2 regions of the Hyphomonas oceanitis genome follow, and region 1 is predicted to be linked to the other one. Evidence: predicted binding sites of a transcription regulator. Region 1 holds the regulator's gene; the other holds the start of a gene.
What was found. The regulator HrcA, encoded in region 1, represses chaperone genes, less so after heat shock. The targets are predictions, from matches to a motif close to GTTAGCANTCNNCNNNGNNGANTGCTAAC.
Positions count from the first base shown of each region.

Region 2: groES (co-chaperone GroES) is a predicted target of HrcA. The motif match lies at 1,982-2,010, and genes of this name have one in related genera.

Region 1 covers NZ_JBALTL010000002.1:172,151-176,388, reverse strand. Annotated here, with positions in the region: gene V7651_RS05700 (formate--tetrahydrofolate ligase) at 1-686, shown strand, start outside; gene V7651_RS05695 (autorepressor SdpR family transcription factor) at 781-1,077, shown strand; gene V7651_RS05690 (SdpI family protein) at 1,074-1,787, shown strand; gene hrcA (heat-inducible transcriptional repressor HrcA) at 1,830-2,918, shown strand; gene V7651_RS05680 (nucleotide exchange factor GrpE) at 2,918-3,550, shown strand; gene V7651_RS05675 (hypothetical protein) at 3,611-4,177, shown strand; gene V7651_RS05670 (NHL repeat-containing protein) at 4,152-4,238, opposite strand, start outside.
Region 2 covers NZ_JBALTL010000006.1:296,486-300,723, forward strand. Annotated here, with positions in the region: gene V7651_RS16950 (M20/M25/M40 family metallo-hydrolase) at 1-543, opposite strand, end outside; gene V7651_RS16955 (DUF3137 domain-containing protein) at 687-1,868, opposite strand; gene groES (co-chaperone GroES) at 2,082-2,375, shown strand; gene groL (chaperonin GroEL) at 2,434-4,077, shown strand; gene V7651_RS16970 (hypothetical protein) at 4,194-4,238, shown strand, end outside.

The DNA of each region.
Region 1 (4,238 bases):
CGACAGTAAAAGCGCTGAAAATGCATGGCGGACTGGCGAAGAGTGAGCTGGCAAGCGTCAGCTATGAGGCGCTGAATGACGGGCTCAGCAATCTCGGGCGGCATATCGAGAACCTGCAGCAATACGGCCTGCCCGTGATCGTCGCGATCAACCGGTTCACCAGCGATACCGAAGGCGAGATTGATGCCGTGGAAGCCTATTGCGCCAAGGTCGGCGTGCCCGTGGCGCTGTGCACGCACTGGGCCGAAGGCGGCCGGGGCGCCGAAGCCCTCGCGCGGATCGTGACAGAGACGCTGGCGACAAAACCGGCTGACTTCCGCACGCTCTATCCGGATGACATGCCCCTCTTCGACAAGATCGAGACCGTCGCCCGCCGCATCTACCGGGCCGATCATGTCGAGGCGCCGCGCGCCGTGCGCGACCAGCTCGCACGCTGGGAGGCCGACGGGTTCGGCCACCTGCCGGTCTGCATCGCCAAAACGCAGTACAGTTTCTCAACCGACCCCACACGCGTCGGCGCGCCGGAAGGCCACACGGTGCGCCTGCGCGAAGTGCGGCTTTCGGCAGGGGCTGGATTCATTGTCGCCATTTGCGGGGACATCATGACCATGCCGGGCCTGCCCCGTCACCCGGCCGCCGAGAGCATCCACCTCAACGATCAGGGGCTGATCGAGGGTCTTTTCTAGGCAAATCCTCTGACCGATTGTCCTTCGACTTCGCTCAGGATGAGCGATTTGCGTGGGTGTTGACTCATATTAGCAAAAAAGCTAATTAGCATTCATGCAAAACAGCGTGTTCAAAGCCTTGGCCCATCCTGCCCGCCGGCAAATCCTTGCGCTGCTGCGCAAAGGGCCGCGTCTGGCGGGCGATCTCGCGGCCGAATTCGACTCGAGCTGGCCGACGATGAGCCGGCACCTGGCCGTGCTGAAGGAGGCTGACCTGATCACCGCCGAGCGGCAGGGCAACCAAATTCTCTACCGCGTGAACACGAGCGTGCTGGAAGATGCCGCAACGGCCCTGCTGGGCCTGATCGGCAGTGACAATGGCGACGACGAGCTAAAGGAGGCCGCAGAATGAAACCTTACATCCGCACCGGACTGATCTGGTCTGCGCTCATGATCGCGATCATGGTGGCCGCGACGGTCTGGACACTTCACGCGCTACCGGCTGAAGGCCCCATCCCGGTTCACTTTAGTCTGGACGGCACACCGAACCGCTACGGCTCACGTCTGGAAGTCATGCTGGTGTTCTCGTTTGTGCCTGTCATTGCCGCCATCGTGTCGGCCATTCTGGCTGCCGCACCATATCTTGATCCGCGTGGGTCGAACATAGATGTCGGTCGCAAGGCCTATGTCGCGGTCTGGATTGGCGTCATGATCGTCCTCGCATTGGCTCATGTCGGTAGTTGCATGGTTCTGCTGAATACCATTCACGGCACACCAGCTGGTCCGGGCATTGTGCGCGGGATCATTGCCGGCTGCGCGCTTCTGTTCGTTGCCATAGGAAATTACCTGCCCAAGACGCGGCCCAGCTACATGTTCGGCGTGCGCACGCCCTGGACCCTGTCATCCGATATGGCATGGGAAAAAACCCACCGTCTGGCGGGGCGCCTGTTCATCATTGCGGGCGTGCTCGGCTTCATTGGCGCTTTCGTGTGGAGCGGTATCTGGCTGGCGTTGCAACTGTCGGCGCTTGTCTTCGCGGCGGCCATTATCAGCGTCGTCTATTCCTATTTCGCCTGGCGGGCGGCGGATGACCATGACGAAGGCACCAGCCTCACTGTCTGACCCCCTATTGTACAGGGGCCCCCGGCCCCCTAATCAATAGACATGGTCCTGACCCCCGAAAGCCAATCCCTGATGCAGCGCCTTGACCAGCGCTCGCGCGACATCTTCAAGGAGATTGTCGAGGGCTACCTGTCGACGGGTGAGCCGGTGGGCTCGCGCACGCTCTCCAAGGGCGGCATTGCGCTCTCCCCGGCCTCGATCCGCAATGTCATGGCCGACCTGACGGACCTTGGCCTGCTCGACGCGCCGCATATTTCTGCCGGGCGCGCGCCCACCCACAGGGGCCTGCGCCTCTTCGTCGACGGCTTTCTCGAGATTGGCGAGCCATCCGGCAGCGACAAGCGCGAGATCGAGGACCGGTTGCGCAGCGCCGGCAGCGACCTTGAAGCCGTGTTGGGCGAGGCCTCCGGCATTCTCTCGGGCCTCACCGGCGGGGCGGGCCTTGTCGCCTCCCCCACCCGCGATACGCCTGTGCGCCATGTTGAATTCGTGCCGCTGGCGGGCCGCGATGCGCTCTGCGTGCTGGTGACAGAAGACGGCGATGTTGAAAACCGCCTTGTGCGCGTGCCTGAAGGCCTGCCCGCCACGACGCTGATCGAGGCGGGAAACTATCTCTCCACGCGCCTCAAGGGCCGCACACTGGCCGAGGCGGCTGTGGATGTGCGCGAAGAAATCCGCTCGCACAGGGCTGCACTTGATGCGGCCGCTTCGTCCCTCGTGGAGGAAGGCCTTGCCCAGTGGAGCGGCGATGCGCCGGGCCGGGGCCGGTCGCTGATCATACGCGGGCGCGCCAACCTGCTGGAAGATGCCAAGGCCGCCGGCGACCTTGACCGTGTGCGCCAGCTGTTCAACGAGCTTGAACGGCAGCAGTCCCTGCTCGATATCCTCGATACGACACGCGAAGCCGATGGGGTTCGCCTGTTTATTGGCGCAGAGAACCAGCTTTTTCCGCTTTCGGGTTCAAGTGTCATCGTTGCCCCCTATATGGGAGGCGCAAAACATGTCATCGGCGCGCTGGGCGTCATCGGCCCCACAAGGCTGAACTATGCCCGCGTGATACCGATGGTGGATTATACCGCGAAGGTGATCGGCGAAATCCTCGCCGCCCGGCGCACGAAGGATGGGAAGTGATGAGCGACGAGACCAAGAACGGCGAAAGCGCCGACATCGATCCAAACGCCTCGAAGGCTGACCTCAAGGCGGCCGCTGATGCCATGCTGAAAAATGCACGGGCGCAGGCCGCTGAAACAATGGAAGCCGAAGCCGACGCAGAGATTTCGCCGGAACAGGAAGCCATGCGCCTGAAAATCGAGAAGGACGAACTGCGCGAACAGCTGCTGCGCACGCTCGCCGACCTCGACAATACGCGCAAGCGCGCCGAACGCCAGATTTCCGAAGCCCGCGTCTATGCCATCGAACGCTTTGCCGGCGACCTGCTCAGCGTGTCGGACAATCTTGCCCGCGCCCTCGCCGCCCTGCCGGACGAAGACCGCGCCAATCTCTCTGACGCCGGCAACAACCTGCTGAGCGGCATCGAGATGACCGCCAAGGAACTGGAAACCGCGCTCGGCCGCCATGGCGTGAAGCCGATCGACGACGCCCCCGGCGCCGTGTTCGACCCGAACCTGCACCAGGCCGTCGCGCAGATCCCGTCAGACCAGCCCTCCGGCACGATCGCCTCAGTCTTCCAGCCCGGCTGGAAAATCGGCGAACGCACGCTCCGGGCCGCTATGGTGGCCGTCAGCGCTGGTGGGGCGAACTAAACTATCAACGTGACGTTGTGACATATAGGCTCGCTCTCAACCGGAGCGTAAACCTGAAGTATGTCCAATGACGACGAGACACCGCAAGCTGTGGAGCAGCCCGTTCGCGAGATACCGAGGCCGTTGTTGAATCGCGAGGCGGCAACGGCAAGGAGCCGCTCAGTTTCCGGACCATCACAATCGGACACTTTGCGAATTGCCGCGCCAGCCTATCCCAGAATATGGCTTGCCTGGCTCATGGCAGGGCCGTTGAACCCGACAATACTCATATGGGTCGTCTTCTTCATGATCGACGGGGAAGTCTCGCCGTGGACCGTATTTTGGTTCGTCTCATTTCCGAGTGCTATCGCAGCCTTACTGGGAACCGAACTCGCCCGTGGGCGGAGCGCTTATTCGTCCAAGTACTTGATTTTGCTATCGCTCAAGATGTGGCTGCTGGTGAGCGTATTTTTTATTGTCCTTGCGAGCCCGTTGGCATTCAGCACCGCGCCCGGCCTTCTAATCTTGTTTTTAGGTATTGCGATTGTTTTCGGATTGCCCGCAGCACTTGCCGGCGCAGTCGTTGCGCGCTTGATCGTGTTTCGTCGAAAACACCCTCTGACTAACGGACAACTTTCCACGCCGTGACCGTTCCCGGCGTCCAGTTCGGGACGATGACCACGTCGCCGAATTCGGTGAGGTCGCTCTG
Region 2 (4,238 bases), on a different contig from region 1:
GGGCTCGCGGCCTTCCGCTTTCAGGGCGTTCATGGCGGCGAGCAGCATCATGATGGGCGCCTTGTCGTCAGCGGCCGAGCGTGCAAAGAGGCGGTCTTCGGGATCGGCCTCGCCATTGAGGAGGCGGTCGAGGGGAAGGTCTGTCCAGCCGCCGTCTGCCTTCGCTTTAAGGACGGGGGAGAACGGGCTTTCCTGATCCCATTCTTCCGGCTTCACGGCCTGGCCATCCATGTGGGCATAGAAGAGGACGGTCTTGCGATCCGGCGACTGGGTCGGCCAGGCGGCATAGACCATGGGCGTTTCGCCGTCTTCGAGTTGCCGGGCGGTGTAGCCGTAGCGCTGGAAGGCGGCCTCGATCCAGTCGGCATTGGCGCGTATTTCAGCCGTGGAACGCTTGGTGATGTTCGGCAGGCGCAGGAAGGCTACCCATTCCCTGAGGCTGTCCCTTGTGGCGGCTTCGACAGGTGTATCGGCGAGGGCCGGCTGCGCGAGGCAGGACAGAAGGGCGAGCGCGGCGAGGAAAGGGCGGTGAAGAAGACGCATGCGGGCAGACCTGTCTGATTGGGAAAGCAGGGCTGACCTAATCAGCGGGCCGCGCGGCCCGGCAAGCGATATGGCACGGCGTTCCGGAATATCGCTGCCTCTTGCCTGCTGATGCGGCAGCGGTCGCGAACCTGCCCTGTTTCCTACAGTTTGTCCTGTACCCAGTCGCGCGTGAGGAAGCCGTCGATGACGTCGCAGACCAAGCCGAGTTCGATGAGGGCGGTGGTGAAGCGGGCCGGGTCGACAAGGGGTTTGAAGATGGAGCCGGCCTCGAACTGGTTGGCGGCTTCGAGGGCGATTGTCATGTGGCCGTCCTCGAACACGCCGCGCAGCTTTCCGCCGGAGAAGTGGCGCTCTAGCGCGAGCAGGCGTTCGAGCCGGTCGGGCGTGAGCAGGATGCGGGCTTCGACCTGATCATTGGAATAGACGGTGAAGGCCTTGTCGAGCTCGGCGGATATGAGGCGGACCTTGGTGAGGTCTTTCGAGGCCTTGCCGCGTTTCCACCAGCGGGACCGGGCGAGGAGCGTGCGACCGAGGAAGCGCTCGGGATACTCGACGTGGAAGAGGAGGCCCTGGAAGACGGTGCCGCCATTGTCGCCGCTGGTTTCGAGGCGGCACTCCACGAGGGCGAAATTGGCGCCGGCGCGGGTGCCCTTGATGAGGTCTTCGAAGGCGCGGGAATCGTGGCCCGGCAGGAGGCTGGCGCTTTCGAGAATGTCATAGGCGGGGGTTGGACAGTCTGGCCCGGAGGCATTGGAGCTGCCGAAGCTGGCGCTGCCGAAGGGCGTGGTGATGCGGGTCTGGCCGCCGCGTTTGCGTTTCTTTCCCGTCTTTGCGCCGGGCGTGCCGTATTTCTTCTGGTAGGCGCGGCCGACGGCGACGAAGCTTTTCAGGTCGGTGATGCGGGAGACGTCTGGCGAGAGCGTGTCATAGGTGAAATCGAAACATTGGCAGGCGGCGCCGAGGACGAGTTCCTTCGTGGTGGCCTTCATATGGTAGACCTTGAGCCAGTCGAGCCCCGCCACGAGGACGATGGAAATGCCGGAACCGAAGAAGAGCACGATGGGCCAGCCACCTAGCAGAAACGGGAATGGCACCGACAGGACCAGCAGCAGAAGCATGGGGAGCAAACCGGCAATGATGGTCTTGCGCCAGGCCTTTTTGACCGTGGTGCGCCGGTCGGCCTCCCGGGCCTGAAGGGCGGGTGCGAGGGTTTCGCCCCAGATGCGCGGGCCGGAGAAGAATTCGGGCCGTATGAGCGCGATGGACTCCAGTTCGGGGACTTTAATCGGCTTCCCCGAAGCGTCATATGCGAGTCTGACCATGCCTTGTCCCCTCTAGATGCCTGTTTTCATAGCATCCACAGGCCGTTGATGAACAAAAAATTCACGGTTGGGCCGTTGACGCGCGCCTTTAGCCCCCCTACTTCCGCTGCAGCGTTAGCAGTCGGGACGGGTGAGTGCTAACACCCCTCTCCGTTCCAGAGCCGACGCCCCAGATTCAACCCCGAACCTACGTAGAAAAGCGAGAGGCTCAATATGAAACTTCGTCCCCTCCACGACCGCGTTGTCGTGCGCCGCGTCAAGGAAGAAGAGAAATCCAAAGGCGGGATCATCATTCCTGACACCGCCAAGGAAAAACCACAGGAAGGCGTCATTGTCGCCGTTGGCGCAGGCCTTCTTGATGATAACGGCAAGCGCATCCCGCTCGACGTGAAAGCGAAAGACCGTGTCCTTTTCGGCAAATGGTCCGGTACCGAAGTCACGGTCGAAGGCGAAGAGCTGCTGATCATGAAAGAGAGCGACATCATGGGCGTGCTGGAGTCCAAATAGGCTCCCGCCCCTGCTTCGATCTCCTGAAATTCCAAACCATTCAAAGAGGTAACTCACTATGGCTGCCAAAAATGTAGTTTTCGGCTCCGACGCCCGCGAAAAGATGCTCAAAGGCGTCGACACGCTGGCTAACGCCGTGAAAGTCACGCTCGGCCCTAAAGGCCGTAACGTCGTCATCGAAAAATCCTTCGGCGCACCGCGCACCACGAAGGACGGCGTCACCGTCGCCAAAGAAATCGAGCTTGAAGACAAGCTGGAAAACATGGGCGCACAAATGCTGCGCGAAGTCGCTTCCAAGGCCAACGACGTTGCCGGCGACGGCACGACGACCGCTACGGTTCTCGCACAGGCCATCGTTCGCGAAGGCATGAAGCGCGTTGCCGCCGGCATGAACCCAATGGACCTGAAGCGCGGTATCGAGAAAGCCGCTGCGGAAGTCGTTCGCGACCTCGCACACAGCTCCAAGAAAGTGAAAACCAACGAAGAGATCGCCCAAGTCGGCACGATCTCCGCAAACGGTGACACTGAAGTCGGCGCGATGATCGCTGAAGCCATGGCGAAAGTCGGCAATGAAGGCGTCATCACGGTTGAAGAAGCCAAGTCGCTCGAAACCGAACTTGATGTCGTTGAAGGCATGCAGTTCGACCGCGGCTACCTGTCGCCTTACTTCGTGACCAATGCTGACAAGATGAACGTCGAACTCGAAGACGTCCTCATCCTGCTTCACGAGTCGAAGCTTTCCTCGCTCCAGCCAATGCTGCCGATCCTCGAAGCTGTTGTTCAGTCGCAGAAGCCGCTGCTGATCATCGCTGAAGACGTCGACGGCGAAGCGCTTGCCACGCTGGTCGTGAACAAGCTGCGCGGTGGCCTGAAAATCGCTGCTGTCAAAGCACCGGGCTTCGGCGATCGTCGTAAAGCCATGCTGCAGGACATCGCTGTCCTCACAGGGGGCCAGGTCATCTCCGAAGACCTCGGCATCAAGCTTGAGAACGTCGGCATGGAAATGCTCGGCAAAGCCAAGCGCGTGTCGATCACGAAAGACGACACGACCATCGTTGATGGCGCTGGCAAGAAGAAAGAGATCGAAGCACGCGTTTCGCAGATCCGCGCGCAAATCGAAGACACGTCTTCCGACTATGACCGTGAGAAACTGCAAGAGCGCCTGGCCAAACTGGCTGGCGGTGTTGCCGTGATCAAGGTTGGCGGTGCGACCGAAGTCGAAGTGAAAGAGAAGAAAGACCGTGTCGACGACGCGCTGAACGCTACGCGCGCAGCTGTTGAAGAAGGCATTGTTCCTGGTGGCGGCGTGGCCCTGCTCCGCGCTTCCAAGAACATCGGCGTTGTTGGCCTGAATGACGACGAAAAAGCCGGTATCGACATCGTCCGCAAGGCGCTCGAAGCTCCGCTTCGTCAGATCGTCGAGAACGCAGGCGTTGAAGGTTCGGTTGTTGTGAACAACATCCTGTCCAACAAGTCGCGCTCTTACGGCTTCAACGCCCAGACCGAAGAATATGGTGACCTCGTTGCCATGGGCGTTATCGACCCTGTGAAAGTTGTCCGCTCTGCCCTGCAGAACGCAGCTTCAGTCGCAGCCCTGCTGATCACGACGGAATGCTCGATCTCCGAAGCACCGAAGAAAGAATCGGCTGGCGGCGGTGGCGGCATGCCTGACATGGGCGGCATGGGTGGCATGGGCTTCTAGTCCAGGCCCCAAGCCTACCGAAACGAACAGACGGCCCTCCGGAAACGGAGGGCCGTTTTGCTATCTGCGACACTAGCGCAATTGCCGCCTTGATGACGGCTCGCTAAGGGGGCCACATGCGCAAGGGCCTGCTCTCTCGTATTGCCATGTTCCGGGCGGTC